2 regions of the Exiguobacterium sp. s39 genome follow, and region 2 is predicted to be linked to the other one. Evidence: riboswitches for the same ligand, from Rfam matches in the RefSeq annotation. Region 2 holds a riboswitch; the other holds the start of a gene.

Region 1 (4,231 bases), 180 kb from region 2:
TTTAGAAAAATGATGGTGTGGTGCAAATGTTTCGTTTTGATGACGAAAGACCTGTTTCCCTTAGGAATCGTTGACTTCCGAAATAAAGTTCATCTATTCTTAATGAGATTGAAAAAAACTGATAATATATTTTTCCGTATTTTTTTCTTGCAAGGACGAATGAAGCAGACGAGAGGGGAAGTTTATCCATTATGAAACGTATTATTATTCGTGCAGGTATGACACCATTCGAACAGTTCGATGCTCCTTATTTGATGAAACATAATTCCATTGGAGGAAACGTTGGAAATCTTATCTATCAATACAGTATCTTTCGGACGTTGATGACAGAAGGTACGACGATTACACCTGACTATTACTATTACGACGAAGAACGGGCAGACGAAATCAATGCCAACTTTGATCTTTATGTCATTCCGTTAGCGGATGCATTCCGAAAAGAATTCGTACCGACGTTACGGAAATATACACGTCTCATCAAAAAATTAAAAATTCCAGTCGTCGTCATCGGTGTAGGGTTACGTGCACCGTTTGAACCAGACTTAGATGGTGGATTCCCATTCGATGAAGATGTCAAAGCGTTCGTCAGTGCCGTTCTCGAGCGCTCGAGCATGCTAGGTCTTCGCGGGGAGATCACGTCGAAATACTTAACACGTCTTGGTTTCCGCGAAGGGATCGATCATCGCGTTATCGGATGTCCTTCGATGTACGCGTTCGGTCGTGATTTGAACATTCGCGAAACAAATATCACGTCCGAGTCGATGATTACAGTCAACTCGTCACGTTTGGCACCACAAAACGTTCTTGATTTCATTACGCGCGGGATGGAAGAGTATCCGAATCACTACTTCATTCCACAGTGGATGAAGGAACTGAAGTTGACGTATACAGGAACGCACCCAATCGCAGACTTGTCCGTGACGAACTATCCGGTGAAGATGTCGAATCCTGCTTATATGAACGATCGTGTCCGTTTCTTCTTGAACGCACAGACATGGTTTGATTTCATCGGTCAAGCAGACCTCAGTTTTGGAGCTCGTTTACACGGAAACATCACAGCGACACTTGCGGGTACGCCGAGTATCCTCATTCCAAAAGATGCACGGATGCGCGAATTGACGGATTACCATCAGTTGACGCACATTTGGGCGAACGACATCAAAGCGGATACACAATTATCCGACGTCGTAGCAAATGCTGACTTCCAAAGTCCGGCACGTGTTCAAGCGCGTAACTTCGACAACTTCGTTGACTTCTTGAACGTGAACAATCTTGAGCATATTTATCAAGAGACGAACTATCCTGAGAATGTACCGTTTGACCGTCAAATGGCGCAAACCGAGTTGCTCCCACCAGTCCAGCCGATTTCTGGCGTAAGTCTTGAGGAAGCAGTCGCTCGTTTTGAACGGTTCTTCCCGGAACAAGAGAAGAAGATTGCGGATGCGCAAAAACAAACAAAAGCACAATTAGCTGAAAAAGATAAGAAAATCAAAGCATTGCAGAAACAAACAGGAACGGCTCAAAAGGATCAAGAGATTGCGGCGCTCAAAGCGCAATTGGCTGCCCAAACGAAGAAAATGAAGCACCAGCAAGGAACATTGAATCGGAAAGCGGTTCGTGCAGCCTTGAAAACAGCGGATTTATTCGCCAAAAAGTAACCCTTTAAACATTCCGGATTGATACGATGCGGAATGTTTTTTTGATAGGAGTATTCTGAATTGTATTGACAATTTAAAAAAGACTTGATAGGGTTAGGAACAATTACATACTTATCCAGAGAGGTGGAGGGACTGGCCCTATGAAACCTCAGCAACAGGTCGAAAGATACTGTGCTAATTCCTGCGGGTGCTGCACCCGATCGATAAGATTTCCGAATTGTCGACCGACGCATCCGTGAGGATGCGTTTTTTGTTTGGAATAGTTGGAACGAGGAGGAAATGGATTCATGAAAACGAGCGGAGCGTTTCGACGCAAGATGGAATCACGTCATCTGATCATGCTGTCGTTAGGTGGTGTCATTGGAACAGGATTATTTTTAAGTACAGGTTATACGTTGGAACAAGCAGGACGCGTCGGAACGATTCTGTCTTACTTGATTGGGGCCGTCGTCGTTTACTTAGTCATGTTAAGTCTCGGTGAACTCGCCGTGCACATGCCGGAAACCGGATCATTCCATAAGTACGCAACGAAGTACATCGGACCCGGCACCGGTTATACAGTGGCCTGGCTCTACTGGCTGACATGGACGGTCGCCCTTGGTTCAGAATTCACGGCAGCAGGCATTTTGATGCAACGTTGGTTCCCGTCGATTCCTGTATGGGTGTTCAGCGCATTGTTCGCTGCGATGATCCTCGGTATTAACGTCTTGAAAGTTCGCGTGTTCGCTGAAGTCGAGTTTTGGTTTTCCGCCATTAAGGTCGTGACGATCATTGCTTTCATTTTACTCGGTGCGGGAGCAATCGTCGGCTTCATTCCACTGCAAGATGGTAGCCCGGCTCCATTCTTTTCTTCGTTAACCGAAGGCGGGTTGTTCCCAAATGGCGCTTTCGTCATCTTCATGACGATGCTTGCCGTGAACTTTGCTTACTCGGGAACGGAACTAATCGGTGTCGCAGCGGGTGAAGCAGTCGATCCGAAACGGACGATTCCGCTTGCGATCCGGACGACAATTTTGCGACTCGTCCTCTTTTTCGTCGGTACGATCATCGTGTTAGCCGTCTTATTACCAACGGATGGGAAAGGTGTACTCGAAAGTCCGTTCGTCGCCGTGTTTGAACGGATCGGAATTCCGTATGCGGCAGACGTGATGAACTTCGTCATTTTGACAGCGATCTTGTCGGCAGCGAATTCTGGACTTTACGCCGCCTCTCGGATGCTCTGGTCGCTTGCGAACGAACGCATGATTCCACGCTTCTTCGCCCAGGTGACGCCAAGTGGGGTTCCACTTCGAGCCGTATTGTTCAGCATGCTTGGCGGAGGACTTGCCTTGCTGTCTAGCATCTATGCAGCAGGAAGTGTCTATATCGCGCTCGTCTCGATTTCCGGTCTCGCTGTTGTCGTTGTTTGGATGAGTATCAGCGTTGCCCAGTATCGCTTCCGGAAGCAATTTCTTCGTGAAGGGCATACGGTCGACGAATTGGTCTATCGCACACCACTCTTTCCATTCGTACCGATCGCCGCTTTCGTCGTTTGTTTGATTTCCTTGATTGGTATCGGATTTGATCCGACACAACGAATTGCCTTGTACTGTGGTATTCCATTTATCGTGATCTGTTATGTCGTTCATGCGTTCACGAATTCTTCTCAGAAACGGAGTGTTGAAGATGTCCCGAATCAAAAATCCAGTTGATCAACGATTACAGGAAGTTCCCTTTCTTATTTTAGATGGTGCCCTTGCAACCGAACTTGAACAGAAGGGATTCGACTTGAACGACCCGCTTTGGTCAGCACGTCTCTTGATCGAAGCACCGGAACAAATCGAACACGTCCATCGTGACTACTTTGAAGTAGGTGCCGATGTTGCGATCACTTCAAGCTATCAAGCAAGTATCGAAGGGTTCAAGCAACGTCATATCACGACAGAGGAAGCACAGGCGCTGATCCGACAAACGGTCACCTTGGCGCAAAACGCACGTACGCGTAGCGGAAAGAGTGACGCATTGATCGCGGGATCAGTGGGTCCTTATGGTGCCTACTTAGCAGATGGTTCTGAGTATCGCGGTCATTATGGAGTGTCAGCAGATGTGCTAGAAGCCTTCCACAGACCACGGATCGAAGCATTGATTGAAGCGGGGGCTGATCTGCTGGCATTTGAGACGATTCCGTCGCTCGAGGAAGCTGTCGTGTTGTTCCGGATTCTCGAAGCGTATCCGGAAGTGTCCGCTTGGCTGACGTTCTCGCTTCAAGATGCGACACACATTAGTGAAGGAACGGCACTTGCGACGTGTATTGAAACGGTCGGACAACATCCACAGCTCGCAGCAATCGGTGCAAATTGTTTTCCGGCATCTTACGCGACCGACTTTATCCGTCACCTTAAGGCGTTGACGGATGTGCCAATCATCGTCTATCCGAACTCTGGTGAGGTCTATGATCCGGTCGCAAAAACGTGGTCAGGTACGAATCAGTGTACATCGTTCCAAACCGTCGCGAAGACATGGTATGAGGCAGGGGCACGATTGATCGGTGGTTGTTGCCGAACGTCACCTGAACATATCGCACAAATTCGTTC
Region 2 (4,231 bases):
GACAGCAGCAGGTGCTTCTGTCTCTTCATCTACTTGCCAGACACCGAATCCGATTTGGGGAATCGTAATACCGTTTGAAAGTTTTGCGTATTGCATGTGTTACTCCTCCTCATAAAACGTAGTTTAGATTTGCTCGTTTAGTTTAGCATGAACGAACGAAGACGTCCGTTTCCATGCTCATGGAGGAATGAAATAAGGTAAAATAGAAAAGAATCGTGAGATTTAATCGTGTGTTAAAAGAGGGGGAGAAAAGATGGCTCAAAAGAATAAAAAGCTATCCAAATGTACTTGGCTTAGCATTGGCGCCTTGTTAGTAACGCAGGCAGTGGGTCTGTTTCTTAGTGCGCGAAAGTCAGGACGTAATCCATGGGTGTGGGGAGGCGCTGGACTCGTTCAGTTCCCGCTTCCGGCAATCGCTTACTTAATCTTAGAACGACAAGCGAAGCAGAATAAATAATAAAACAGGTCCAATCGTCGACGCGATTGGACCTGTTTTATGGTTACGAAGAAATTTTTTCTTGCTTCGTCGCTGTCTTCTTCATGCGTGGTAAGCCGAAGAAGATGGCAATTGATCCACAGACGAAGAGGAGGAACGGATAGAACAGATACGGAATCAGTTCCGGTGAAGCCGTTTTCGTCAATTCTGCTGCGATCAATAGTTGTGCTCCATACGGAATGATGCCTTGAATACCACAAGAGAAGATATCAAGGATACTCGCCGATTTTTTTCGATCGACTTCATACGTATCGGCGATTTCAGCTGCCAGTGGTCCAGCGACGAGAATCGAGATCGTATTGTTTGCAGTCGCGAGATTCGTTGCACTAACGAGTGCCGCCATACTGAATTCGGCACCACGACGCTGTGAAATCTTGCGTGTCAGCGTCTCTTTTAAGAAGGCGATTCCACCGTTGAACGTAATCAAGCTGACGAGACCACCCATGAGGAGCGTCAAAATGGAGATCTCCGCCATGCCCATCATTCCTTCAGACATCGAGAGGACGAAGCCACTCAAGCCGAAACTACCATCAATCATACCGATGATGCCGGTGAGTAACGTACCACCAATTAAGACAAGAATGACATTGACGCCAAATAGTGCAAGGACGATGACAGCGAGATATGGAATCAACTTGTAGAATTCAAATGCTTTTGCTTCGACGACGTCACCAGAACCAGAAACGAATGCGAGTAGGATGACCGTCAAAATAGCAGCCGGTAGGACGATCATGAAGTTCGTCCGGAATTTATCGCGCATGTTCGTTTTTTGGGTCCGGACGGCGGCAATCGTCGTATCCGAGATGAACGACAAGTTATCGCCGAACATCGATCCACCAACGACAGCAGCCGCTGCGATCGCAACGTTGATGCCTGTCGCTTCATGAATACCGAAGGCGATTGGCGCGAGTGCAGCAATCGTTCCAGTCGATGTCCCCATTGCCATTGAGATGAAGGCAGCGATGATGAACAGACCACTCATGAGGAGCGACGGAGGTAGGAACGTCAAAGCAGCATTAACGGTCGCATCGATGGCGCCGATTGCTTCTGCTGTTCCAGAAAACGTACCGGCTAGTAAGAAGATGAAGACCATGATCATGATATCAGGATTTCCGGCACCCGTTGCGATTCGTTCGACCGTTTGATTGATGGATCCTTTCGTCGTGATTGCAGCAAAAATCAAAGCGATCAGTGCGGCGATAAGGATCGGAAATTTGTAAAAGTCGTCATAGAAGATCCCGGCTCCGATGAAGAGAACTAGGAATACGACGAGGGGAAGCAGTGCCCATTTGTTAGGCGTGATCGTTTCATTCATTGTTGACACCTCGTTTCTCAAAGATACAAAAAAAGACCCCTTCGCAAGAAAGAAGGAGGTCTTTATGAAATAAAGACGCTCTTCTTATCTCTCAAGCTTTCGCTTGCTGGATTTGGCACAGTACGAATCAAATCGTCCGCTGCCGAAACATCATTGGGCCAGTCCCTCCGTTTCTCGCGATAAAAAGAAGTCATTCAATTGTTGTAAAACACGTTTCTTACCGTACCGCATTGAGTAACGCGTGTCAACTGTACTTTACTGAAGTGCCTTTTTCAATGTTTGGACGTTTTCTTCCATCAACTTGAAATACGAGCTGTTTTGTTGCGCTTTCGTGACCGACTCTAGATTATGAATCGTCACGGATTCAGCTCCGATTTCTTTTTGGATGACACGTGCGACCTTCGGTGAGACCGTCTCTTCGAACGCGACGTATTTCAAATCATGCATCCGTGCTTCTTTCACTAAAGCGGCCAGTTGCTTTTGTGACGGTTCATCGGAAGGAGAAATTCCCGCAATCGGCAGTTGTGTGAAACCATATCGTTCTGCGAGGTAACCATAAGCGGCATGCGTAACGAGAAGTTCTTTTTTCGATCCATCAGCGACGGCTTGTTTAAATTGTTCGTCCAATTCATCAGCTTGCTGATCGAACGTTTTCAAGTTTTTTTCGAACGTTGCTTTGTCTTTTGGAGCTTCTTTTGATAAAGCGCTTGTGATCGAACGTGCCATTGCTTTTGCGTTGACAGGGTCGAGCCAGACGTGTGGATCGTATTTTCCGTGGTCATGCCCCTCTTCTTCATGCGCATGTTCGTCCGTTGTATGATCATCATGCCCTTCTTCTTCGTGAGCGTGTTCGTCTTCTGTATGCCCTTCTTCTTCATGTGCATGAAGTGTAGCATCCGATTCTAGCAAGTTGACGTCCTTACTCGTCTCGACGAAGCGGACATCCGTGCCTTTTAGACTCTCCTGGATTTTTTTCGAATACGGCTCGAGCGTCGTACCGGTTAAGAGGAACAAGTCGCCCTTAGCAATCTCGGTGAGTTGTTTTGACGTCGGCTCGTAAGAGTGGGGGTCTGCTCCAGGTGGGACGATCATCTTGACGTTGACTTGATCCCCTCCGATTTCGCGGGCAATAGCAGCCGTCGCGAACGTTGATGCATAGACTTCTGTCTGGGTTTTATCTGAAGTCGATGAATCGGTATTCGAACCGCAAGCAGCGAGAACACTTGCACTTGCGAAAGCGACTGTTAAAGCAGGAATGATTTTTTTCATTATATGATACCTCCATTATTAAAACGTAATTATTCCGATTTGGACTTTCTCACTATAGCGGAACGCTGGTGAAGCGTCAAGTACGAATACCGAGACGTTCGACTTCTTTTAAAACGGGGTAGAAGGATAATAAAGTGAAGAAACTGGCACGTCTTTTGGAGGTGATCAAGTGAAACGTGAAACTGCATGGCTAATGGGGGGAGCTGCGTTATTGACGACGGCAGCAGCGGGAGCGAGTATCTGGAACAATTATGGTGCATTGCTTCGATGGACCGAACCCGCCTTGCCACTCACAGAAAAACAACTTGCACCGCGGACGCTCACCTACAAACAGGTGGGAGACCGCATCTTACAGCTCGATCTCTATTATCCACCGGGAGAAGGACCGTTTCCAGTTGCCATCTATGCACACGGTGGTGCATTCGTTCGTGGAGAGCGCGATGACATGTTTTGCTTTAGTCCAATCGTCGACCGTCTGCTTGAACTCGGAGTTGCCGTCTGTAGTATTGAGTATCGTTTGTTCGAAGAGGGCAGTTATTTTCCGGATAACCTCGAAGATGTACGGGATGCGTTATGTTTTTTGAATAAGGAAGCAGAGGGTCTTCGCATTCTAAGAGGACGGATGATGGTATGGGGAGACTCAGCTGGAGCCGCACTCATGCTGACGACGGCACTTGCCCCATCTGCTTTCGTTGGTGAGCGCGATGAGCGGCACATGCCATTGATCAGTGGTGTGATCGCTTTATATCCACCGACGAACTTTTTGTTGTTTAATTTCATTCAAACTTGGATTGCCCACATTAAGTTCTATAAGGGGGGACGAGAAGAATGGCGTAAGCTGATGACGCACGTCTCACCCGTCACGCACCTAACATCGGATGCCCCGCCCATCATGCTCTTGCACGGTAAAAAAGATCCAATCGTCCCATTTTCTCAAGCCTTGCATTTCGTTGAGAAGGGAGCAGATGTCGGAGCAGATGTTCGTTTGTTTTCCTTTCCGAATGGCACCCACTCACTTGCCAGTTTCGCTCAGACGGAAAATCCGTTAAAGATCGAGCGATTGCTTGAACGAATTGAACGTTTCACCTGCCAGGTACTACTGTTGCCACCGCGACAACTTGCGAATGGAAAACATGATACAATCAGTCATA

What was found. A riboswitch is a leader RNA that binds a small molecule or an ion and turns the genes downstream of it on or off. The one in region 2 is predicted to bind S-adenosylmethionine.
Region 1: another riboswitch for S-adenosylmethionine. It lies ahead of KNQ11_RS14165 (amino acid permease); the one in region 2 lies ahead of KNQ11_RS13295 (Na+/H+ antiporter NhaC family protein).

The regions. Positions count from the first base shown of each region.
Region 1 covers NZ_JACSNA010000003.1:189,775-194,005, reverse strand. The annotation lists gene KNQ11_RS14170 (polysaccharide pyruvyl transferase family protein) at 192-1,658, shown strand; SAM riboswitch class I at 1,767-1,868, shown strand; gene KNQ11_RS14165 (amino acid permease) at 1,946-3,349, shown strand; gene mmuM (homocysteine S-methyltransferase) at 3,324-4,231, shown strand, end outside.
Region 2 covers NZ_JACSNA010000003.1:13,523-17,753, reverse strand. The annotation lists gene KNQ11_RS13305 (aldo/keto reductase) at 1-96, opposite strand, end outside; gene KNQ11_RS13300 (hypothetical protein) at 254-457, shown strand; gene KNQ11_RS13295 (Na+/H+ antiporter NhaC family protein) at 501-1,811, opposite strand; SAM riboswitch class I at 1,893-1,997, opposite strand; gene KNQ11_RS13290 (metal ABC transporter solute-binding protein, Zn/Mn family) at 2,067-3,080, opposite strand; gene KNQ11_RS13285 (alpha/beta hydrolase) at 3,250-4,231, shown strand, end outside.